2 regions of the Pseudoalteromonas rubra genome follow, and region 2 is predicted to be linked to the other one. Evidence: predicted binding sites of a transcription regulator. Region 2 holds the regulator's gene; the other holds the start of a gene.

Region 1 (7,863 bases), 1.7 Mb from region 2:
GTGATAGATTATCAGGATGCGGTACAGGGTCCGGTAACGTATGACGTGGTATCCTTGCTTAAAGATTGTTATTACAGATTGCCTGAGGCGCAGTTGGCCCATTTGCAACGTTACAGTTTTGAGGTATTGCGTGAAGCCGGGCTGCTGCCACCGCATAGTCACTTTGCTAAATACCAGGAGCAACTGGCACTGACTGGGTTACAGCGCCACCTCAAGGCGGCTGGGATCTTTGCGCGTTTATATTTACGAGATGGCAAGCCTGGTTATTTACATAACATTCTGCCAACTTTGCAGTACATTTATGAGACAGCAAAGTGTGTTGAGGCATTTCAATGGCTTGCAACTAGTTTGCAATCCGAGATAATACCCTTGGTACAGGCTAAGCTGGAACAACAAAAATGAAAGCAATGATTTTGGCCGCAGGGCGAGGCAAGCGGATGATGCCGCTGACGGCGACTATGCCAAAGCCCTTGCTTGAGGTTGCAGGTAAGCCCTTACTGGAATACCACATAAAACGGTTGGCAGATGCAGGCATCACCGACATCGTCATTAACCTGGCTTGGCAAGGTGAAAAAATACGTGATTACTTCGCTGATGGCAGTGCGTTTGGTGTGTCTATTCAATACAGTGATGAACCTGAAGGGGGGCTGGAAACAGCAGGTGGTATCGTCCGGGCTTTGCCTTTATTGTGTGATGATGCAGACACCTTTATTGTGATCAACGGCGACATTTATACGGATTATGCTGTGCATGACTTGTCTCGTTTGCACCTGTTACCTGGTGAAGCACACCTGGTATTGGTAGAAAACCCACCTCATAACCCGGACGGAGATTTCCCACTGGCACATCAGAGTGCCTCTACTCAGGCTTATACGTTTGCAGGTATTGGTTTGTATCACAAAAACTTTTTTAACCAAGTGAAGGAACAATTTGTTGCTTTGGGTCCTATGCTCAGAGCCGGTCTGGCGCAAGGGGGGATTTCAACGGAGCTGTATTTGGGGCAATGGCACGATATTGGCACGCCTGAGCGGTTAGTTGAGATCAACAGTGCAGTGGAGCAGACACATGTGGGGTAAATTACTGGGTGCTGGCTTTGGTTTTATGTTTGGCAAATGGCTGGGGGCTATTCTCGGCTTTTATCTGGGTCATTTGTTCGACAAAAGCCTGAAACAGGATTTTGACAAAGTGGGCGGATTCCAGGGCTTTTTAAATGGTGACGACCTCAGTGAACGCCAGGCGCTGTTTTTCTCCAGCTGCTTTTCTGTAATGGGCCATATCGCAAAGTCAAATGGCAGAGTCAGCGAGGTGCATATTCGCGCGGCAACGGCTTTTATGGATGAAATGGCATTGGCAGGTGATGATCGACGCGAAGCACAACATGCCTTCAGAGCGGGCAAAGAAGCGGATTTTTCGGTGAAAGAAGCGGTACGGGAAGTCAGAGAAGCCTTTGCCAGGCGTTATGACTTATTGCAGTTGTTTCTGGAAATTCAAATTCAGATGGCGTTTTCGGATGGCCATGTATCACAGCAGGAGCAGACACTGCTGCGCGAAGTGAGCAAGTATCTGGGGATTTCTCAGACTCAATTTAATTTCTTGCTGCGGCGCTATCAGGCTGAGTTCCGTTTTCGTCAGCAGCGTGCTCAATGGCAATCACAGCAACGCCAGAGTGGGAGTCAGCAAAGACAACAGCGTGATTCGGCACGTGAACCTCAATCATCAGCCGTATCGCGGAGCGAAGCGCTTGCGGTATTGGGTCTCAGTGATGGTGCATCGGACAAGGACATCAAACGCGCATATCGCAAACTGATGGCACAGCATCACCCTGACAAGTTGGTATCTCAGGGCCTGCCCGAGCACATGATGGAAATTGCCAAGCGAAAAAGCCAGAGTATTCAGTCCGCGTATGAACTGCTAAAACAAAAACGCAGCAGTTAAGCCAGCCTCTAATTCAGACTAAAGCCGGCGCAAAAACCCGGTTAATTCTTTACGTAGTCGTTGATGTTGTAAAGGCTGATGCTGCTCTCCAAAAAGCTCTCTTTGGCGATAATCGAGCTTGCTGTTGCGTCTGGCCCAGCGGCGACGATCGTCTATGGTTTCCAGAACCAGGGGGCTGTCGAACGTGTAAAAGACATCCAGCAGGGCTGGCGCGACCAGTGACAAACTGGCTGGCAAATGGCTGTTTCGTTGTGCATTGGCCAGCTGAGCGCTCACGGTGATCAGCGCATCGACTCGAACGCTGGGCAAAGTGGCCAGATACTCCGCAAACAGACCTGCACTGTTGCCAAATGCCACTATGGCAATGTGCTCCTGCTGACGAAGCGCCAGCGTTTTGTAGAGGGCTTCAAACCTTGTAATCAAAGCGGCCTTATAATTGTCCAGGGCCAGTTCACTGAGCACTGGGATTGCCGAACTTTTTACTTCGTTGGACTGGCCGTCAATGATACCCGTAGCAAGGTCATCGTTACTTGTGAGATCGGGTACCGGCAAAGTATATGTGTCGTAGCCATCATCTGTTAGCGCCTGATGTAAGTAACTTAAGCCATTGTTGTAGAGCTGGCTTTGCTCCAGCCCTGGCAACAAAACAATGATGCCACGTTTTGGTGCGGCCATATATTCTGAGAATAAAACTGAGATTTCCTGCTCTTCATCTTTAATCGTTAGTAGCTTTTCGCTGCTCAGCCAGTAGCGTAGATCGCTGTCAAATTGTGAGGACTTACTCGGCGGACTCTGGTGCTCGGCGGCCTGAGTCGGTGTTATCACGACCAGGTTTATCATCAGACTGACTGTCAGAAAAAACCGGGAATAATTAAGCATGTTTGCGCACCTTATCTTGCTAATGCCCTTGTATCGGCAAATTACCTCAAAGCTTGAGGACATTCTGGTTGCCACTATGTGCAGCGCCACAAAATTTCGGTAAACTCGTGCCGAAGAAATCGATGGAGAGTGCTTTGAGCAATAAAACTGACACCAAACGTGATTTTATCTGGTTGTTTTTTAAAGGGGCAGGTATGGGCGCCGCCGACGTAGTACCGGGTGTGTCCGGTGGCACCATTGCGTTTATTACCGGTATTTATGCCCGTCTGCTTGGGGCAATTAAAAGTGTCAATCTGGACGCCATTAAAACACTCCGAAGCAATGGATTAAAGGCAGCGTGGCAACATATAGACGGCACTTTTTTGGTGGTGTTATTTGCAGGTTTGCTGACCAGTGCCGCTTCTTTGGCGAAACTTATTACTTACTTACTTGAGCATCATCAGCTGTTTGTTTGGTCGTTCTTTTTTGGCCTGATCATCGCCTCGTTTATTCATGTCGGCAAGCAAGTCTCTCGCTGGGGCCTGCCAACCATAAGTGCGTGCTTGGCAGGTGCGGCCATTGCTTATATGATCACCTCTTTGGCGCCTGCCGAAGCGGTGCCCCAGACCTGGTATTATTTTGCCGCTGGTGCAATCGCAATTTGTGCCATGATTTTACCCGGCATTTCCGGTAGCTTTATCTTATTATTACTGGGAATGTATGGCCATGTACTCAGTGCGGTCAATGAGATGCAGGTGATGTTGATCGCTTTGTTCTTGGGGGGATGTGTGGTCGGCCTGATGGCATTTTCACGTCTGTTGTCATGGTTACTTAGTCGCTTTGAGCAGGTCACCTTTGCTTTGCTGTGTGGATTCTTGCTGGGTTCACTGAACTTATTGTGGCCCTGGAAGCAAGTGTTAACCACTTACACTAACTCCAAGGGGATAGAGAAGCCGTTAACGCAAGCAAATGTGTTGCCGGGAGAGTTTGCTCGCTTATCCGGCCAGGAACCTTACGTAATGAGTTGCGTTTTATTAGCTTTGGCGGGCTTAGCCCTGATCCTGATGATTGAGCGGATCAGCCGTAAAGATGCTTAGTTGGCACTGAACTGTGGTCAACTGATAAAATTTCATCATCTTATCATACGGGTGTGTGACAGTGTTCACACACCCGTTTTTTGTTGTCTGGCGGGGGAGAGCAACTCTAAGTAAGGCGGTGGGCTTAGACTTGTGTCGAATGCAGACGGAGCGAAAAGTGTGCTATCAAGTAGCCGCGCTCAAGTTAACCACGTTTTAACCCTGTTTCGGACCTGATAACACATGAAAAACTCGCTTTACGTTTTGCTCGCCTTAATCTTTATGCTTTGGCACCCGATAGCGATATCGGCTGCGGCCAACCACGTTGCAACACCCATCGATCTCACCTCGGCCGCCCTTGGCTGGATCTGTATCGCTATCTTTGTACTGGCTTATATTCTGGTCATGTTAGAAGAGAAGCTTCACATGCGTAAATCCAAACCTGTGCTGGTGGCGGCCGGACTGATCTGGATGCTGATCGGCGGCTACTATGTGATGCATGATATCCCTGAGCTGACTGAGCATGCTTTTCGGCATAATTTACTCGAGTTTTCAGAGCTGATGTTATTTTTGCTGGTGGCGATGACTTATATCAATGCCATGGAAGAGCGGCGCTTATTTGATGCTTTACGGGTATGGATGGTACGTCGTGGGTTTAACTTCAGAACTTTGTTTTGGCTCAGCGGCTTTCTGGCGTTCGTCATCTCGCCGATAGCGGATAATCTGACGACGGCCTTGTTAATGTGTGCGGTCGCCATGAAAGTAGGTCAGGGTGACAAAGAATTTATTAACCTCAGCTGCATTAATATTGTTGTGGCGGCGAACGCGGGTGGGGCATTCAGCCCATTCGGTGATATTACCACGCTGATGGTGTGGCAGGCCGGTATCGTGCATTTTGCCGAGTTTTTCTCTTTGTTTTTCCCGGCACTGGCTAATTACCTGGTGCCCGCTGTGATCATGAGCTTGTTCGTAAAGAATAAGAAGCCTGCGGCCAGTGATGAGCACATTGAGCTTAAGCGCGGTGCGCGGCGCATCATGGTGTTGTTTTTAGTGACCATTGCCACGGCGGTTTCTTGCCATAGTTTGTTACACCTGCCACCCGTTCTGGGTATGATGATGGGGCTGGGGTATTTGCAGTTTTTTGGCTATTTTCTACGTACCACTTTACCCAATTCATTAGACAGAAAGCGCGCAGAGGCAGAGCGGGCGGGCGATCAAGAGCGTCTGAAGGCGCTGGGCAATGTAGTGCCTTTTGATGTGTTTGCGAAAGTGTCACGCGCTGAGTGGGATACCTTGCTGTTTTTCTACGGCATCGTGATGTGTGTCGGCGGGCTAGGTTTTCTGGGATATCTGAGCCTGATGTCAGAAGTGTTGTATGGTGACTGGTCCGCGACGGCTGCTAATGTGTTCTTGGGTGTGGTTTCGGCCGTGGTCGATAACATTCCGGTGATGTTTGCCGTACTGTCAATGCAGCCCGAGATGTCCCATGGCCAGTGGTTATTGATCACGCTGACTGCCGGGGTTGGCGGCAGTTTGCTTTCCATTGGCTCGGCGGCGGGCGTGGCATTAATGGGGCAGGCCAGAGGCTATTATACCTTTTTTGGTCACCTGAAATGGACGCCTGTGATAGCATTGGGCTACGCCGCCAGTATCCTGGTGCATTTATGGTTAAACGCCGAGTTATTTACGGTGTTTGATTAAGTACTCGGTGAGTACGTCATGTTGTGCCTTAATCCAGCGAGCGTCGACCGGCTTGGCGGCGCTGATCGCATGTGACAGAGGCACATCGTGTAATGCAGTGCCCTGTTTGCCTATCATAATTCCTGTTCGGTTGTCCGTTACCGCATTGACAGCTTCCAGTCCCAACTCTGTGGCCAGTAGCCGATCTTCTGGTGCCGGGCTGCCACCACGCTGGATATGGCCAAGCACACACACTGCGCTTTCTATATCGGCCTGCTCAGCCAATTGTGCTTTGAGGGCCTGAGGCCCGCCGGGCCAGAAGTTTTCAGCTAACACAATCACAAAGCTGTCGTGGTTGTATTGCTGTTGCACCTGGATCTGGTTTATCAGCCGATCCAATTGTTGTTTGGTATCAGCAGAATCACAATTTTCGAATGACAGAATGGCCTCCGCGCCGGTCGCCAGTCCGACATGAAAGGCAATATGGCCGCTGTGTCTGCCCATAACTTCGACAATAAACACGCGCTCAAAGGCGTTTGCGGTGTCGCGGATCTTATCTATGGCATGGGTGCCAGTCGTGACCGCGGTGGCAAAACCTATGGTGTTGTCTGTGCCAGCCAGGTCATTGTCTATGGTCCCGGGCAGGCCAATAACCTGACCTTCCCAGTGGGCTTGTATCGCTTCAAGTCCTCTAAACGAGCCATCTCCTCCAATTACAATTAAAGCATCAACCTGGTGCTTTCTGAGTGTATTGACGGCTTGCTTTGGACCTTGTGGTTCGCACATTGCGCGGCAGCGGGCACTTTTTAAAATAGTGCCGCCAAATTGCAGGACATTGGCTACATCCCGATGTGTCAGAGTTTGCCATTCATCGTTTAACAGGCCGTTATAGCCATGGAAAAAACCGATGCAATCATACTGGTTGTGCTGAGCGCTGTGCACGATTGCACGGATAGCGGCATTCATCCCGGGCGCATCGCCCCCGCTGGTGAGTATTGCAATTTTGGTCATTCAATTCCCTGTACTGTGGCTGAGCTATACATCTAGATTAATGTACAGCACAGAGCAGCCACAGTACAAGACAGGTCATGTTACTTCTGAGTCAGCGACCAGACGGCAATGCTGCCGGAAATTTCATTGCCCACAATCAGCAATGGCGTGTTGGTTGGGCTATGCTCAGCACTTACAAAGGTCATCCCTTCAGGTGCCAGATCTCCCGAAATGTCAGCCCCTTCTTCCAGACCACGGTTGATGAGGTAAGTGGTAAAGGTGACATTGAATGGGTTGGTGACATCATAGATTAAAATGCTGCCCATGCGCTCCAATCCGACAAAGGCGTAGGTACGTTCACCTATCTGGCCCAATGTCAGCGCTTCTGGCTCAGCGCCTTTGGCGTCTGAGCGCGTATCGCCTTCATTGGCGTCTTCATCATTATTAAACTGCTCACCGTGTAGCGCGGTGGTGATACGTACGATCTCGTCTCCAGAGTCAAACACCTGGGCACCACGTTGATCCCAGATCGAGAATGAGCGTGCACCATAAGTGTAGAGTTTTTCATACTGGCCATCATTGTCCTGATCGCCAATCACAGTGGACACTTTTAGACGACCCAGGTCGTCGTTGTCATTGTTGATATAAGCAAAGTTATCTGCCAGAGTCAGGTTTTTAGCACGGATTTCGTCAGTATATGCCAGACAACCATCGTCCTCATCGAACTCTAGTCCGCCATTCGCGGTACACTCGGCTTCGTCGGCAGCAGGGAAGAAATACTCCCGACCGTCTCCTTCGTTAGCTGTGACGATGAAGTTCGCGCCTTGCCACTGATAGCTGGCGATGGTGTCTGGTTGGTACATGCCATACAAGCCGGGATAGCTACGCAGATTGATGCCGCCATCTTTGTCGGATGCATCCAAAGTCCACTTTCCCCAGTCTTTATAACCCAAGCCCTTTATTGTTAGTGAGTTATCACTTAAATCAACGATTGCCAATGCATTGTTCTCTTGTAATGAGACATAGGCATAGCGGTTGTCTTTACTGACAGTAACGTATTCAGGTTCAAGGTCCATCGCAACACTGGTATTGATGGCTTGCCCCTTGATGGTGCGCCCGGTCGGGTTGGCAAACACGACGCCCTGGGCCTGTAACTCGGATTGTTGATCATTAAAGGCTTCAAATCCTAACAGGGTAGCCTGATCGGCAACCTGACCGTTATTGACCTCTATAATGGCAATACTGCCTTGCGGGTCAACGCTATAGTCGTCCGCTGGTTCACCTTCATTGGCCACCAAAATTTTGCTGCCATCTTGATTAAATG
Region 2 (7,863 bases):
AAAGTCATGATTTTGATAGCCGTGATGCAGCCACTTCCTGGGAATTTGGAGATGACCTTGATCAGGGCTTTGGTGACGAACCTGCGGCACAGAAAAAAACCAACGACGATGAAATGTCTTCCATGCGTGATGAAATGAACGCCATCCGTCAGCTACTTGAATTCCAGTTATCTGGATTGATGAATCAGGAAATGGCACGTCGTGATCCAACCCGCGCTTGTCTGGTTGAGCGTCTTAAAGGCATGGGAATTGGTGCGGAAGTCGCAGAGCAGATGGCTTGTTTTATCCCTGATGACGTTTCTCGAAAAGAAGCGTGGAACGCACTGCTGAATATGGTTGTCAATCAAATGCATACAACAAACAACGATATTCTGCGTCAGGGCGGTGTATATGCCATGGTCGGACCAACAGGAGTTGGTAAAACCACTACAGTTGCAAAATTGGCAGCGCTGGGCGCACAGAAATATGGTGCCGATAATGTGGCACTGATCACAACGGATACCTATCGTATCGGTGCTTACGAGCAACTGGCAACCTATGGTCGGATCATTGGCTGTCCTGTTAAGCAAGTAAAAGATGCCAATGAACTTGCAGAGGTTCTTTATCATTTACGCAATAAGCGTCTAATATTAATAGACACGGCGGGGATGAGTCAGCGTGACTTACGCTTGACGGAGCAGCTAAACACCCTGATGCGCAGTAGCCGTGTTGACATTCGCAGCTACCTGGTATTAAGTGCGACTGCTCAGATGCATGTACTGCAAGAAACCGTAAACCACTTTAAAAAAGTCAATTTAAGTGGTTGTATTTTTACAAAACTTGATGAAAGTCTAAGTTTAGGTGAGATAATTAGCATAGCGATTCAAAATCGTCTGCCAATAGGGTATCTTACCAATGGTCAGCGAGTGCCTGAAGACATTCGCGTGGCAAACGCTCAGAAGTTAGTCAAAAAGGCTGAGCAATTGTATTTAAAGAGAACAAAAGCACAACATTCGCGACGTGTACCAGTGGCGTCCCAGACAGTAGGAATGTATGATTAATACAGTTTTAGATCAAGCAAGTGGCCTGCGGAGAATGAACCAAAAAAATAACCACAGTGTAAAAGTAATCGCAGTGACTGGTGGTAAAGGTGGAGTAGGTAAAACCAATGTATCCCTCAACACTGCCATCGCGTTGGGACAGCAGGGTAATCGGGTCTTGGTGCTTGATGCTGACTTAGGTCTGGCTAACTGTGATGTCATGCTAGGTTTGAGGGTTGAGAAAAATTTATCTCATGTATTGTCCGGCGAATGCGAGCTAGACGAAATTTTGGTAGAGGGTCCGGCTGGGATCCGTATCGTGCCTGCAACGTCAGGCTCACAAAATATGGTCGAATTAACGCCTGCCGAGCACGCAGGCTTGATCCGTGCCTTCAGTGAGCTTAGCAGCGAGTTTGATATTTTAATCGTCGATACGGCGGCTGGCATTTCAGACATGGTGCTGAGTTTCTCTCGTGCTGCACAGGATGTACTGGTTGTAGTGTGTGACGAGCCGACTTCTATTACTGATGCATATGCGCTTATCAAAGTATTAAGCCGTGAACATGGCGTCTACAAGTTCAAAATTGTGGCCAATATGGTGCGCAGCTTAAGAGAAGGGCAGGAGTTATTTGCTAAGCTGTCCAAGGTTACAGACCGATTTTTAGATGTCGCTTTAGAGCTGGTTGCAACGATCCCATTCGACGAAAATATGCGTAAATCTTCACGCCGTCAAAAAACCATCGTTGAGCTTTATCCTAATTCACCTGCTGCTGTGGCATTTAGAGGCCTGGCAAGCAAAGCTGTCAAGTGGCCCATTCCCCACCAACCTTCAGGTCATTTGGAATTCTTTATTGAGCAATTGGTAAACGGTTAAAGATGGCTTCACCGGTCAACCGCATGGCGGGATATAAAACGACAGACCACCTACATAAGGTGGTGGAACGTCATACGCCTTTAGTGAAAAAGGTGGCCTGTCATTTGTTAGCCAGATTACCAGCCAGTGTTCAGCTCGATGATTTAGTCCAGTCAGGTATGATTGGACTGATAGAAGCCTGCAAAAATTTTGACGCGAGCAAAGGGGCGAGCTTTGAAACTTTTGCAGGAATTCGAATTCGTGGCGCAATGATTGACGAGATCCGCCGTGGTGACTGGGCGCCCCGCTCGGTACACAAAAACGGTCGCATGGTTGCAGAGGCCATTGCTGAGCTAGAAGCACAGCTTGGACGGGAACCAAAAGATACTGAAATCGCTGAAAAACTTGATATTACGCTAGATGAGTACCATCATATTTTACATGATGTCAATGCAAGTAAAGTGATCGGCATCGAAGACTTGGGGGTAGATGAAGACGTAATTTCTCCCGCAGGCAACGATTTTGCGCTAGACAAACCATTCAATAATGTTAAAAATGAGCGCTTTAACGAATCGTTAGTCAATGCGATCAAGACTTTACCTGAGCGCGATGCTTTGGTGTTGTCTTTGTATTATAACGATGAGATGAATTTAAAAGAGATTGGTGCGATCTTAGAGGTCAGCGAATCTCGAGTGAGTCAGATTCACGGTCAAGCAATGATCAAGCTTCGTGCGAAGATCAATGACTGGATCAATTAGAGTTAGTTTTACAATATAGGTTCAAACCTCACCGGAGGAAGTTTTGGATAAGAACATGAAAATTCTCGTGGTTGATGATTTTTCTACGATGAGAAGAATAATCAAAAACCTGCTAAGAGACTTAGGCTTTACCAATGTTCAAGAGGCTGATGATGGCAGTACGGCACTTCCAATGTTGCAAAATCAGGAATTCGACTTCGTCGTAACTGACTGGAATATGCCAGGCATGCAAGGTATCGATTTGCTTCGTGCAATTCGTGCTGATGATAAGCTTAAACACATCCCAGTACTCATGGTTACAGCGGAAGCGAAAAAAGAACAAATCGTTGCTGCTGCCCAGGCTGGAGTTAATGGTTACATCGTTAAGCCGTTTACGGCAGGCACCCTGAAAACCAAACTAGAAAAAGTGTTCGAACGTTTAGGCTAGTATTGATAAGGGTAGGCTTATGTCAACATCTTCTGTGCCACAGATAACTCTGGAACAGGCTAAACTGCTCGTTGAATACCTTGAACAAGGTGAGCAGGAAAAGGCTGATGAGATATTAATTGAGGCCACCAATAAAGAACAATCAGAGCTTTTTGCTGAAGTGGGGAAGCTAACTCGACAACTTCATGAATCGTTGAAGAATTTTGAGTTAGATACCCGTTTAGCTGATCTCACGACAGAAGCCATTCCAGATGCCAAGCAGCGCCTTAATTACGTCATGGAGATGACCGAAAGCGCTGCCAATAAAACCATGGATGCCGTAGAAGCAAGTCTTCCCTTAGCCCAAGAACTAGCCGATGAACTCTCTGAAATTAAGCCCACCTGGGACAGATTAATGAGCCGGGATATCCAGCTTGGAGAGTTCAAATCCTTGTGCCACGATCTTGACAGTTTTATGCAGTCGTCAAAAGGCCGTACAGATGAATTACAAAATCTGATGACCAATGTGTTGATGGCACAAGATTATCAAGATTTAACCGGACAGGTTATCCGGCGTGTCATTGAGTTGGTTCGTGAAGTTGAAGACAGCCTAATTCACTTGTTGACCGTATTCGGCAGCGCAGATGAAAGTCAACAAACTGCAGCCCAGCCACAGGCACAAACTACAGCCCCCGCCGTTACTGACGAGTTATCAGGTCCTGAGGGTCCAATTTTGGACGCTGAGTCTCGAGATGATGTCGTATCTGGGCAGGATGAAGTTGATGACCTGTTGTCTAGTTTGGGCTTCTAATAGGAGAGTATGCGAATGAGCTTTGAAGTCGATGAAGATATCTTACAAGACTTTCTTGTTGAAGCTGGGGAAATACTCGAACTGTTATCTGAGCAGCTTGTCGAACTAGAAAACAACCCGGAAGATAAAGAGCTGTTAAATGCGATTTTCCGTGGTTTCCATACCGTTAAAGGGGGCGCAGGCTTCCTGAGCATGACTGAGTTGGTAGACGCTTGTCACGGTGCGGAAAACGTGTTTGATGTCCTGCGTCAGGGACAGCGTCAGGTAACACCAGAATTGATGGATGTGATTTTGCAATCACTCGATACCATCAATGAAATGTTCTCGTGTATTCAAAACAGAGAGCAACCAGATCCCGCTGATCCACACTTACTGGAAGTTTTACATCAGCTCAGTCAGCCAGAATCAGCAGACGAAGTGATTACTGCCCCTGCTGTAGCAGAGCCTGAACCGGTTGTGGCGACACCCAGTGCGGATGATGTGCTGTTTGACGCACCTGCGGATCCCGTTGATGAATCTGCAAGTGACAGCGCGGACAGCATAGACGAGATTTCTGAAGAAGAATTCGAGAGCTTGCTCGATGAATTACATGGCTCAGGTAATGGACCCTCAGTTGCATCGCAAGAACCTGCCGCAACAAGTACAACACCGGCTCCATCAAGCAGCGATGATGGCGACATTACCGATGATGAATTTGACAGCTTGCTGGATGAGTTGCACGGAGTTGGGAAATTTGGTGCGACCGCAGAGCAAGCGCCAGCTGAGCAGCCGAAGGCGCCGGCCCAACCTGCTGCGTCAGAGCCGCCGAAAGCATCTGGCGGTGATGATGATGAAATCAATGATGACGAATTTGAAGCTTTACTGGATGAGTTGCACGGAAAAGGGCAAGCACCAAAATCAACGGAAGCGGAAGTAGCAGCGCCGAAAGAAGCGCCCAAAGCGCCCCCTGAACCTAAGCCAGCTGCACCTGTGGCTAAGGCACCCAGTGCACCGGCTACCAAGGCACCTGCGAAACCAGCAGCTGAGAGTAAACCTGCGGCCGATAATAAAGCCGCCGCTAAGAAACCAGCAGCACAGGCAGAAACAACCGTTCGGGTTGATACTAAGCGCCTGGATGAGATCATGAACATGGTCGGTGAGCTGGTGTTGGTGCGTAACCGGTTAGTTAGCTTGGCTAATAACTCTAACAGTGAAGCCATGGGTAAAGCCATTTCCAATCTCGATGTGGTGACCGCCGATCTTCAGGGTGCGGTTATGAAAACCCGGATGCAGCCAATCAAGAAAGTGTTTGGTCGTTTCCCCCGGGTGGTTCGAGACTTGGCTCGTAGCCTCAAGAAAGACATAAGTCTGGTACTGGAAGGGGAAGACACCGATCTGGATAAAAACCTGGTAGAGGCACTTGCGGATCCTTTGGTTCACTTGGTTCGTAACTCAGTGGATCACGGTATTGAAATGCCGGATGTTCGTGAAGCAGCAGGTAAATCAAGAACCGGTACTGTGACCTTATCAGCCTCTCAAGAGGGTGATCATATTCTACTGACCATTCGTGATGATGGTGCAGGTATGGACCCAGAGAAATTGAAGAAGATTGCGATAAGCAAAGGGGTTATCGATTCTGACCAGGCAAGTCGCTTGTCAGATAATGAGGCCTACAATCTGATCTTCGCACCAGGTTTCTCAACAAAAGAACAAATTTCTGACATCTCAGGCCGAGGTGTTGGTATGGATGTGGTCAAAACTAAAATCACCCAGTTAAATGGTTCCGTGAACATTCAGTCAGAGCTGGGTGTGGGTACCATACTGGAAATTAAAGTACCACTGACATTGGCCATTCTGCCAACATTGATGGTGATGATTGGTCAGCAAACATTTGCACTGCCGCTGGCTGGGGTTAGTGAAATATTCCACCTTGATTTGACCAAGACCAACGTGGTTGATGGTCAATTGACTATCATAGTGCGTGAAAAAGCAATCCCACTGTTTTATCTGGAGCACTGGTTAGTAAAAGGTGCCGACAGAGGCGCCAGAAAAGCAGAAGGGCATGTGGTAATCGTTCAGATGGGTACTAAGCAAGTAGGCTTTGTGGTTGACTCTCTGATAGGTCAGGAAGAAGTGGTAATTAAACCGCTTGATGCCTTATTGCAAGGTACCCCGGGTATGGCTGGTGCGACTATCACATCTGATGGTGGCATCGCGCTCATTCTGGACGTCCCCAGCATGTTAAAATATTACGCCGGCAAGTAATTGCCCGGCGCATTTATACCGACAAAGTGGTGTCTTTGACACCACTTTTCGGATCTGTAACGAATAAAAGAGCAATGCCAATGGCAGTTAAAGTATTAGTTGTAGATGACTCGAGCTTCTTTCGTCGCCGAGTGAGTGAAATACTAGAAAAAGATCCTGAAATCAAAGTAATTGACTTTGCTGTGAATGGTCAGGAAGCGGTCGATAAAGCCGCTAAACTGAGGCCAGACGTCATCACTATGGATGTGGAAATGCCAGTAATGGATGGGATTAGCGCAGTTAAGCAGATCATGCAGAGTTCCCCCACTCCGATCCTGATGTTTTCGTCATTAACTCGTGAAGGTGCCAGCGCAACACTCGATGCGCTGGATGCCGGTGCGGTCGATTTCTTACCGAAGAAGTTTGAAGATATTGCCCGTAACAGTGAAGAAGCTATCCGCTCTTTACAGAACAAGGTCAAAGAAATTGGCCGGCGTCGTGTGAGTCGCTTCACCCGGCCTATTGGCTCGTCACCAGCACCAGCACCGACACGCAGCGCGCCAAGTGCATCTTCAGGTCAGCGTCCTGCGGCTAAGCCAATTGCACAACCTGATCGAACATTTTCACGTTCTGCACCTGACACTCCAAGTTCAGGTGCGTCGTTCAAAGCGTCTGGAAAAAAGTATCAAATCGTTGCTATCGGTACATCGACGGGTGGCCCGGTGGCACTGCAAACCATTTTAACCCAGCTGCCTGCGAATTTTCCGCATCCTATCTTGCTGATCCAGCACATGCCAGCAGCATTTACGCCAGCATTTGCACAACGCTTGAATAGTCTGTGCAAAATCAAAGTAAAAGAAGCAGAGCAAGGGGATCGTTTGCAACCAGGTGTTGCATATTTGGCACCCGGGGGCCAGCAGATGTTGGTTGAAGCCAGGGGCGGTAGCAAAACCTTAAAAGTGTTTGAGGATGACAGCCCTCGTATTACCTATAAACCCAGTGTAGATGTTACTTTTGCCAGTACAGCCAAAGCATATAGCGGAGATGTGCTCGCGGTGATACTGACTGGTATGGGTGCGGATGGGCGAGACGGTGCCAGAATGTTGAAACAAAATGGTGCGACTATCTGGGCACAGGATGAAAAAACCTGTGTGGTGTACGGCATGCCACAAGCTGTTGCAAGCGCGGGAATTTCAACTGAAGATATCGCTTTGCAGGATGTAGCACTGAGAATAAACAAAGAAATAGGCTGTGCATAATTGATGTTAGCCTGAATGCGATCTGTGTTTGGCCGAAGGAATAAAAAAATAACGTGAAAATCTGGACGGTAGCGAACCAAAAAGGCGGGGTGGGTAAAACCACCACCACAGTTAGTCTCGGCGGGATCCTGGCGCTCCAGGGGAAACGTGTATTATTGATAGACACAGATCCGCATGCCTCATTAACATACTACTTTGGCATTGACTCGGAAGAGTTAGAAGTCAGTGTGTACGATATTTTCGTTCGCGGTTCAAATATGGCCAGCGAAGAAATTCTTCAGGCACTTTGCCCTTCAACTATCGAGAATCTGGACATATTGCCGGCGACTATGGCTATTGCGACACTGGATCGCAGCATGGGTAATCGCTCGGGTATGGGGCTTATCCTGAAAAAGGCGCTTGCCAAGATCAGTGAGCATTATGACTATGCCATTTTGGATTGCCCGCCAGTACTTGGTGTGCTGATGGTGAATGCTCTCGCTGCAAGCGAGCGCATTCTTATCCCGGTACAAACAGAGTTCCTGGCGTTGAAAG

The links. Region 2 encodes FliA, which starts transcription of late flagellar genes. Its sites were predicted from a motif close to CTAAAGNTNNNNNNNNNNNNGCCGATA; they were not measured.
Region 1: the regulator FliA is predicted to act here: its motif matches at 2,846-2,872, upstream of AT705_RS06735 (DUF3530 family protein).

What each region holds. Positions count from the first base shown of each region.
Region 1 is NZ_CP013611.1:1,516,827-1,524,689, reverse strand. It holds gene AT705_RS06750 (aminoglycoside phosphotransferase family protein) at 1-402, shown strand, start outside; gene murU (N-acetylmuramate alpha-1-phosphate uridylyltransferase MurU) at 399-1,076, shown strand; gene djlA (co-chaperone DjlA) at 1,066-1,935, shown strand; gene AT705_RS06735 (DUF3530 family protein) at 1,954-2,814, opposite strand; gene AT705_RS06730 (DUF368 domain-containing protein) at 2,937-3,890, shown strand; gene nhaD (sodium:proton antiporter NhaD) at 4,113-5,570, shown strand; gene AT705_RS06720 (ATP-dependent 6-phosphofructokinase) at 5,550-6,560, opposite strand; gene AT705_RS06715 (choice-of-anchor I family protein) at 6,641-7,863, opposite strand, start outside.
Region 2 is NZ_CP013611.1:4,388,559-4,396,421, forward strand. It holds gene flhF (flagellar biosynthesis protein FlhF) at 1-1,040, shown strand, start outside; gene AT705_RS18825 (MinD/ParA family ATP-binding protein) at 1,033-1,893, shown strand; gene AT705_RS18830 (RNA polymerase sigma factor FliA) at 1,896-2,630, shown strand; gene cheY (chemotaxis response regulator CheY) at 2,674-3,057, shown strand; gene AT705_RS18840 (protein phosphatase CheZ) at 3,077-3,847, shown strand; gene AT705_RS18845 (chemotaxis protein CheA) at 3,863-6,091, shown strand; gene AT705_RS18850 (protein-glutamate methylesterase/protein-glutamine glutaminase) at 6,172-7,329, shown strand; gene AT705_RS18855 (ParA family protein) at 7,383-7,863, shown strand, end outside.